DNA from 2 places in the Pseudomonas sp. RA_105y_Pfl2_P56 genome. Region 2 is predicted to be linked to the other one. Evidence: riboswitches for the same ligand, from Rfam matches in the RefSeq annotation. Region 2 holds a riboswitch; the other holds the start of a gene.
What was found. A riboswitch is a leader RNA that binds a small molecule or an ion and turns the genes downstream of it on or off. The one in region 2 is predicted to bind cobalamin.
Positions count from the first base shown of each region.

Region 1 (4,410 bases), on a different contig from region 2:
TTGGCCACCAGGTCGAGATTCTGCGGGCTGACGCGCACATCGACATGCTGCCCGTAATAGCTGAACGGCCAGCCATAAAAACCGCCATCCTTGACCGAGGTGATGTAGTCCGGCACCAGGTCGCTGCCAATCTCGTCGCGCTCATTGACTGCGGTCCACAATGCGCCGGTGCTTGGCTCCCAAGCCAGGCCGTTGGGATTGCGGATGCCTGAAGCGAAGATCCGGTGATCGCCGGTGGCCCGATCCACTTCCCAGATCGCTGCGCGACCTTCTTCTCTATCCAGTCCGTTCTCGCCGACGTTGCTGTTCGAACCGACAGTGACATACAGCTTGCTGCCGTCCTTGCTGGCAATGACGTTTTTGGTCCAGTGATGATTCAGCGTGCCGCCCGGCAGGTCGGTGACCTTGATCGGCTGCGTTTTGATTTCTGTTGCGCCAGTTTCGTAGTGCAAGCGCAGCAGGCGATCGGTGTCCGCGATGTACAGGTCATTGCCGACCAGGGTCATGCCGAACGGTGAGTTGAGATTTTGCACAAACACCGTACGCGTCTCAGCCACGCCATCGTGATCGGCATCACGTAGCAGGGTGATGCGATTTGCGCTCGGTACGCCGGCGCCAGCCTTGCCCATGACTTTCTTCATGATCCAGCCACGAATGCCGCTGCTGTCGTCAGGTTTGGGCGGAGCATTGGTTTCCGCCACCAGCACGTCGCCGTTGGGCAGCACGTAAAGCCAGCGCGGATGGTCTAGACCTTCGGCGAATGCCGCCACTTGCGTGCCTGCCGCGGCAGTCGGTTTTGCGCCATCTGGCCAGCCGACCGCCGGGGCGATATTCACGGTTGGGATCAGGGTTTTGTTGGGTTCGGGTAGTTTCGGTGACGGGCCGGTGCCGTCGGAGACTTGAAGGCTTGAGGATTCACCACAGGCGGCGAGCCCCCCGGCGAGCGCGATAACGAGAGCGAGCTGGGTCTTGCGCATTGCTGATCTTCCCTATGAATGCATTCGTAATCATAGAGGCACGCGCAAGCCCGATGGTTCAACCGCTTAGCCGCGGGCCTCCTTGAAGAGCACGGCAATGCCCGGGTGATAGTTGCCAGCATCGCTGCGCAATTTGCGATAGGCGTAAGGGAAATACCAGGCCGCGGCGCAGGTGTGTTCTTTTTGCAGGTCGTCGACCATGTCCTGCAGTTCTTCGGGGGTGGCGCTGTGCTGGGCTTTTTGCGGGGCGACAAACAGGCAGCCGAGCTTGAGGTCGCTGGCGAAACTGATGCGTTTGGCGTCGCTGGTGATCTCCAGCAGGGCTTGGGTCAGGTTGAGGTTGTTCACGCGTGGCCAGCGCTGGGTGGCTTGAATGAACGCGCGATCTTCGGCGCCGGCCAGGAACAGGTCGGCGCGGGCATTGCGCTCGCCATCCTCGTTTTGCTTGCGGGTAGCGGTCTGCTCTAGCGTCACCAGTTCGGCCATCCAGGCCGCAGCGGAAAGCAATCCGAGATTGGCTTTCTCGTCATGCCAGTAGGGTGTGTCGCTGTCGCCGCGCACGGCGTTGTAGCGGTCGATACAGTCAAACCAGCGTTCCAGTACCGGGCGCAGAAATTCCAGGCGCGGGTTGCTGATGATCATGCCTTGCATGTGGCTCACCTTATTCTTGTGTGATGTGAGATTGTGGCTCTTTGATATCACTCTTGAGAGTGTGGCACAAGATTGGCGTCAGATAATTGATCGACGGCAGTTATTCGCCCGACAGCCTCCTCTTTAATTGACGCTCCACCCCCAACCCTCTAACCTTCGCGGCTTGTTTCAGGTGCTCTGTGACCCCTGTCGACAGAGTGAAACAGGGAAGCCGGTGAGGGTCGTCTTCAAACGAAGAGCAACCACGATCCCGGCGCTGCCCCCGCAACGGTAAATGAGTGAAAACTGCGTCGAATGCCACTGCTCAAAGCGGGAAGGCGCGCAGCCAGGCGATTCGCCGCTCATGAGCCCGGAGACCGGCCTGATTCATCCAACGGCATCACGGTGGGCGATGCCAGGCTTTTTTGCCTTCTATTCTTGTGCCTGCCCGCCGTTATCCAGCCTCAACGGAGAGCTCCCCCATGACTGATTCCCCTGAGCGTGACGAACGCCATCTGGCGCGTATGCAGCGCAAAAAAGCCGTGATCGATGAACGTATCGCCAATTCGCCTGATGAGTGCGGCCTGGTGCTGGTGCTCACCGGCAATGGCAAAGGCAAAAGCAGTTCGGCGTTCGGCATGCTCGCCCGCGCCATGGGGCACGGCATGCGCTGCGGCGTGGTGCAATTCATCAAGGGGCGCAACAGCACCGGCGAAGAGCTGTTTTTTCGGCGTTTCCCCGAGCAGGTGCGCTTTCATGTGATGGGCGAGGGCTTCACCTGGGAAACCCAGGACCGTCAGCGCGATATCGCCGCCGCCGAAGCCGCTTGGGAAGTGTCCCGCGAGCTTTTGCGCGATCCGTCGATTGGCCTGGTGGTGCTGGATGAGCTGAATATCGCCCTCAAGCACGGCTACCTCGATCTCGATCAGGTGCTCAGCGACTTGCAGGCGCGTGCGCCGATGCAGCATGTGATTGTCACAGGGCGCGGCGCCAAGCCGGAAATGGTCGAGATGGGCGACACCGTCACTGAAATGGGCATGATCAAACACGCCTTCCAGGCCGGTATCAAAGCGCAGAAAGGCGTCGAACTTTGAATCAGTCACGTCATTGCCCGGCGGTACTGATTGCCGCGCCGGCTTCCGGTCAGGGCAAGACCACCGTCACGGCCGCGCTGGCCCGTTTGCACCGCAATCAAGGGCGCAAGGTGCGCGTGTTCAAGTGCGGCCCGGACTTTCTCGATCCGATGATTCTCGAGCGCGCCAGCGGTGCGCCGGTCTATCAATTGGACATGTGGATGGTCGGTGAGCAGGAAAGCCGTCGTCTGCTGTGGGAGGCCGCAGCCGAGGCCGATCTGATTCTGATCGAAGGCGTGATGGGGTTGTTTGACGGCACGCCGTCGAGCGCTGATCTGGCTCGGCATTTCGGCGTGCCGGTGCTGGGTGTGATTGATGGAACGGCGATGGCGCAGACCTTTGGTGCGTTGGCGCTGGGCTTGGCGAAATATCAGCCGGATCTGCCGTTCGCTGGCGTGCTGGCCAACCGGGTCGGTACGTTGCGTCACGCACAATTGCTCGAAGGCAGCCTGACCGAAGGCTTGCGCTGGTATGGCGCATTGTCCCGCGAGACCGGCATCGAATTGCCGAGCCGTCATCTTGGTCTGGTTCAGGCCGGTGAGCTCAATGACCTCGATGTGCGCCTGGACGCCGCTGCACAAGCGCTTGCCAGCAGTTGCGAGGTAGCGCTGCCACCGGCCGTGGAATTTGCCGCGCCTGAAGTCATCAATGTAGAGCCCTTGTTAAAAGGTGTGCGAATCGCCGTCGCCCACGATGAAGCGTTTGCCTTCACCTATGGCGCCAGCCTCGACCTGTTGCGGGCGATGGGCGCTGTGTTGAGTTTCTTCTCGCCGATCCGCGATACGCAGTTGCCAGAGGCCGACAGCCTCTATCTGCCCGGCGGTTACCCGGAACTGCACCACGTTGCGTTATCGCAGAACAGCGCAATGCTCGATGCCATCCGCGCCCATCATGCGGCAGGAAAACCGTTGCTCGCTGAATGTGGCGGCATGCTGTATCTGCTCGACTCGTTGACTGACGTTGAGGGCAGTCGCGCCGAACTGGTCGGCTTGCTCGCAGGCGATGCGGTGATGCAGAAACGCCTGGCGGCATTGGCGCTGCAAGCGGTTGATCTGCCGGAAGGCACGTTGCGCGGCCACACCTATCACCATTCCCTGACGACGACTGAATTGACGCCGATTGCCCGAGGCCTGAGCCCGAATGGCGGGCGTGGTGCGGAGGCGGTTTATCGGGACGGGCGGATGACGGCGTCGTATGTGCATTTTTACTTCCCGTCGAATCCTGCGGCTATTGCTGCACTATTGCTGCCTGACCGCGAGGCCGCCTTCGCGAGCAAGCTCGCGCCCAAAGGGGATCGCGTTTCTTGAGCAAGCACCCCGACCCATGTGGGAGCGAGCTTGCTCGCGAAGAGGCCGTGACGGACAACGCATTTTCCGAAGCCGAACGCGCAGCGGTCTACAAAGCCATCGCCGAACGCCGCGACATGCGCCACTTCACTGGCGGCACCGTCGAGCCCCAGTTGCTGCGCCGTTTATTGGACGCCGCACATCAAGCACCAAGTGTCGGCTTGATGCAGCCTTGGCGTTTCATCCGCGTCAGCGACCGTGCTCTGCGCGGGCAGATCCGCAATCTCGTAGAAGAAGAACGCATCCGCACCGCCGAGGCCCTCGGTGAGCGCAGTGACGAGTTCATGAAGCTCAAGGTCGAAGGCATCAACGACTGCGCCGAAG
Region 1 is NZ_CAXAPL010000016.1:82,830-87,239, forward strand. Features, by position in the region: gene AACY11_RS13350 (PQQ-dependent sugar dehydrogenase) at 1-977, opposite strand, end outside; gene AACY11_RS13355 (hypothetical protein) at 1,044-1,628, opposite strand; cobalamin riboswitch at 1,782-2,007, shown strand; gene cobO (cob(I)yrinic acid a,c-diamide adenosyltransferase) at 2,090-2,701, shown strand; gene AACY11_RS13365 (cobyrinate a,c-diamide synthase) at 2,698-4,047, shown strand; gene bluB (5,6-dimethylbenzimidazole synthase) at 4,095-4,410, shown strand, end outside.
Region 1: another riboswitch for cobalamin. It lies ahead of cobO (cob(I)yrinic acid a,c-diamide adenosyltransferase); the one in region 2 lies ahead of AACY11_RS19390 (CbtB domain-containing protein).

Region 2 (4,410 bases):
ATCGCCGTGCTGCAGTTCGGTGGTGGTTGTCAGGGTTGCGGTCAAGCGGACGTCACCCTGAAGGAAGGCATTGAGCGCACCTTGCTCGAGCGCATTCCAGAGCTCAAAGGCGTTCGTGACGTGACCGACCATACGCAGAAAGAAAACGCCTATTACTAAGGTGTTCGCTGCGAGCATGAAAAACGGCGCCCCGTGAGCGCCGTTTTTTATGCGTGATGTTCAAGAATGTCTTCAGGGGCGATACAAGTGCGCATGCCCGGCGCGATACAGCGAGGACTCACTGAATACCTCACTGCCCAGCACCCGCCCAACCAGAATCAACGCCGTGCGCCGAAACCCTTTGGCGGCGACCTTCTGGGCAATATCCCCCAGCGTTCCCACCACCCAGTCCTGATCCGGCCATGTCGCCCGGTGAATTACCGCGATCGGGCAGTCTTCGCCGTAATGCGGCAACAGTTCAGCAAGGATTTTCTCCAGATGATTGACCCCCAGATGGATCGCCATGGTCGCGCCATGTTGCGCCAGGCTTCCAAGTTCTTCGCCTGCGGGCATGGCGGTCTTGTCGGCATAACGGGTCAGTATGACGCTTTGCGACACGTCAGGCAGGGTCAGTTCTGCGCCTAACAACGCGGCGCATGCTGCGGTGGCCGTCACGCCGGGGATGATCTCGAAGGGAATATCCAGCTCGCGCAAATAACGAATCTGCTCGCCAATGGCGCCATACAGGCTCGGATCTCCCGAATGCACGCGTGCGACATCCTGGCCCTTGGCGTGCGCGGTTTTGATCAGCTCGATGATCTGCTCCAGATGCAATTCAGCGCTGTTGACCAGCGTCTGCGCCTGATGACCTTCCAGCACCGCTGCCGGTACCAACGAACCTGCATAGATGATCACCGGGCAATTGCGGATCAGCCGTTGGCCTTTGACGGTGATCAGTTCCGGGTCGCCGGGGCCGGCACCGATGAAGTAGACGGTCATGTAGGAATCCTGTGAAAAGCGCGGCGGGGCAATGCTTCAGATGAAGATTGCTCATGATCAAAGACGAGGATTATCGGGATTTTACGCAGCGCCAGCCAATGCCAATGTTGCCTGAGCGTATTTCTGCCGGGATATCAGCAGTTTTGCCGGTGCCTGAATCAACTGTTCAGCCAGCGCCAAAGCCGCGCTCTCTGCCACTCCATAGCAACCGGTGCGTTCGTAGGCGATCTGTGAATGGTGACTGAGCCGTTGCTGGTAATTGGCCAATTCTTCGCGGCTGAAGTAGCGCAATGGCAAGGCCAATTGTGCGGCAAGTTCCTGCAGACCGGGTTCATCGCGTTTCAAATCGATACTGGCCAAGGCTTTGACCGCTCCAAGCTCGATGCGATGCGCTTGCAAGGCCTGATCGAGTAACGCGCGCAGCGTGCTGGCAGGGCAGCCGCGCTGGCAGCCCAGGCCGACCACTAAGGTCGGCGCTGCACTGTCTCGGGTCATGCGTGGTATTGGCCATCGCTTTTGCGGCGGAACAACCACGCACTGATCAGGCCAAGGGCCAGCCAGAACGCCACGTTGGTCAGCTGCGAAGCGATTTTGAACTGAGCTTCCAATGCTTCAGGGGCCAGCATCGAATGCACTTGTGGTTGTGGCGCGCCGATCACATGTGGCACCGCAAGGATCGCCACACCGAGGATCTTCATCAGCCAGTGACGGCTGAACGCTATCAGGGCGAGGCCGACCGCAGTAGAGGCGGCAGTGCCGATCCACCACGTCTGCCGTGAGGCCAGATCTGCGGCAGCGGTGCCCGGCAGCTCAGGCGGTAGGCCAAGGGTGGGGGCGAGTACGAACGTTGCGTAACCGGCCAGCCCCCAAAGCAGACCTTGCGAGGTTTTGGTCGGCGCACGCAGGGTGTAGAGCCCCGCGAGCATCAGGGCGAATCCCACGGCGACCACCAGATTGCCGCCGGTGGTCGAGACCACGCGCTGCCAGCCATCTTCCGGCTCCCAGGCTTCGCTATCGTGGGTGTGCGCAGCAGAGCCGGCGGCGTGTTCGTGGACTTGTGCCACCGGTTCGGATTTCTCGAAGGTTTCTGCCTGCAGAATCAGCGGCGAAACCCAGAAGCTTTGCAGCAGAGTGAGAAGCAGGGCGGCCAGCAGACCGCTGAAACCTGCCGTTTGTGCAATTCGCTTGATCATGTCGGCAGGCCTCAGTGGCACGGGAACGCGGCGCTGTGGCGGGTATCGTGGGCGGCGTTGTGCACGGCTTCGATGTGCGAGAAACCGGCGAAGTAGACGAGGCCCGCACCCACAATCGACGCGAAAACAGCGGCGGTCAGGCGTTGGCTCAGGGTGGTGGTGCTGGAGATTTTGTCCGTGTTGCTGCCGGTGCTGCTGATGATCGACATGGCGCTTCCCTCTGGAATGTCAGCGAGGCAGTCGAGCGCATGAAGCCCCGGCGTGCGAGTACGCAGGGGTTCGAACAGCGCCCGCCCACCGCGGGTTTGTTATGTTCAGCGACACAAAAGGTATGCGTGCTGTGTGTTGCGGGCCGGTCTCCGGGCTCACGAGGGGTTGGCGCTGGGCCCGACCTGCAAGCATCTCCTTCCCATGCCGTATCGGCACAGTGGATCTGATGCTTCGCTCGCTTACCGTTGCGGGGGCAGCACCGGACTGACATGGGCTTGAGTAAAGCACATGATTCACCGGTTTCCCGTTTCACCCTGTGAAGGGCACCCGTAACAAGTTGTGTAGGAGAGCATGGGTGGGGGATTTGAGTCAATTGGATGGGTTGGATATGCCCTCAAACCCAATCCCAATCCAAACATTGACCCATCAGCAAGCCATGCGTAGCCTTGTGCTTTCGAGGTTCTTCGGCACTGGCCGAAGCTAAGAAGGGAACGCGGTCAATGCCGCGGCTGCCCCCGCAACTGTGAACGGTGAAGTTTACTGCCACGCCACTGCCAGCCCTTGCACAAGGCGCCAGCGGGAAGGCGCAGTGAATGCCAGGCCCAGCGCCTGAACGCCGTCAGCCAGGAGACCTGCCTCGTCACAGTTTCTCACTACAACCGGGCGGGGTGATCCGGTGGCGAACGCTTCCGGCGCGCACGCGCGTTGCCGGTTCTCGTCCCGTATGCCCGCCACCTTGCCAAAGGGCATATCGATGAAAACACTGGCCAAACTCCCCGTCACCATCGTCACCGGCTTCCTCGGTTCGGGTAAAACCACGTTGTTGCGACACATGCTCGACAACGCACAGGGCCGTCGCATCGCGGTGATCGTCAATGAATTCGGTGAGTTGGGCATCGACGGTGAAATCCTCAAACAGTGCACCATCGGCTGCACCGAAGAAGAAGCCACCGGCCGCGTTTATGAACTGGCCAACGGTTGCCTGTGCTGCACGGTGCAGGAAGAGTTTTTCCCGGTGATGCGCGAACTGGTGGCCCGCCGCGGCGACCTCGACCACATTCTCATCGAAACTTCGGGCCTGGCCCTGCCAAAACCGCTGGTACAAGCCTTTCAGTGGCCGGAAATCCGCAGCGCCTGCACCGTTGATGCGGTGATCACCGTGGTCGACAGCCCGGCCGTGGCCGCTGGCACTTTTGCTGCGTTCCCGGATCAGGTCGATGCCCAGCGCAAACTCGATCCGAACCTGGATCACGAGTCGCCCTTGCACGAACTGTTCGCCGACCAACTGGCCAGCGCCGATCTGGTGATCCTCAACAAGGCCGACCAGACCAGCCCTGAAGATCTGGCCCGGGTGCGCCTCGAAGTCGCCGAAGAGCTGCCGCCAGCGGTGAAGATCATCGAGGCCAGCAACGGTCGCGTGCCGTTGGACGTGCTGATCGGTCTGGGGGCAGGCTCTGAAGAGCACATCGACAGCCGCCACAGCCATCACGATCATCACCACGACGGTGATGACGACCACGATGACCACGATCACGACGCCTTCGATTCGATCTCCATCGAACTGCCGCAAGCCGACGAAAGCCTGCTGCTCGATGCGCTGACGCAACTGGTGGTCCAGCACGGTATCCTGCGCGTCAAGGGTTTCGCGGCGATACCGAACAAACCGATGCGTTTGCTGATTCAAGGCGTGGGCACGCGTTTCGACAAGCATTTCGACCGGCAGTGGGGCGCCGATGAAGCGCGCGTCACCCGTCTGGTACTGATCGGTCAGGAACTCGACGCCACTCAACTCGAAGCGCAACTTCGCGCCGCACTCAGCGTTTAAGCCATGCACCTGCTCAGGACCCAGCCCGGCGGTTTCGTGTCGGATGACAACATTGCCGACCTTGGGCAAACCCCCGCCGAACTGGTGATCCTGTGCAGCGGCGACTCCAGCCTGGCGTTGCTCGCCGAAGCGGCGCAGCAATTGCCCGAGGATTATCCGAGCCTGCGCCTGGCCAACCCGATGCAGGTGCAGAATTACGCCTCG
Region 2 is NZ_CAXAPL010000029.1:43,708-48,117, reverse strand. Features, by position in the region: gene nfuA (Fe-S biogenesis protein NfuA) at 1-159, shown strand, start outside; gene cobM (precorrin-4 C(11)-methyltransferase) at 232-978, opposite strand; gene AACY11_RS19400 (cobalamin biosynthesis protein) at 1,060-1,473, opposite strand; gene AACY11_RS19395 (CbtA family protein) at 1,470-2,171, opposite strand; gene AACY11_RS19390 (CbtB domain-containing protein) at 2,183-2,380, opposite strand; cobalamin riboswitch at 2,505-2,727, opposite strand; cobalamin riboswitch at 2,822-3,035, shown strand; gene cobW (cobalamin biosynthesis protein CobW) at 3,136-4,206, shown strand; gene cobN (cobaltochelatase subunit CobN) at 4,210-4,410, shown strand, end outside.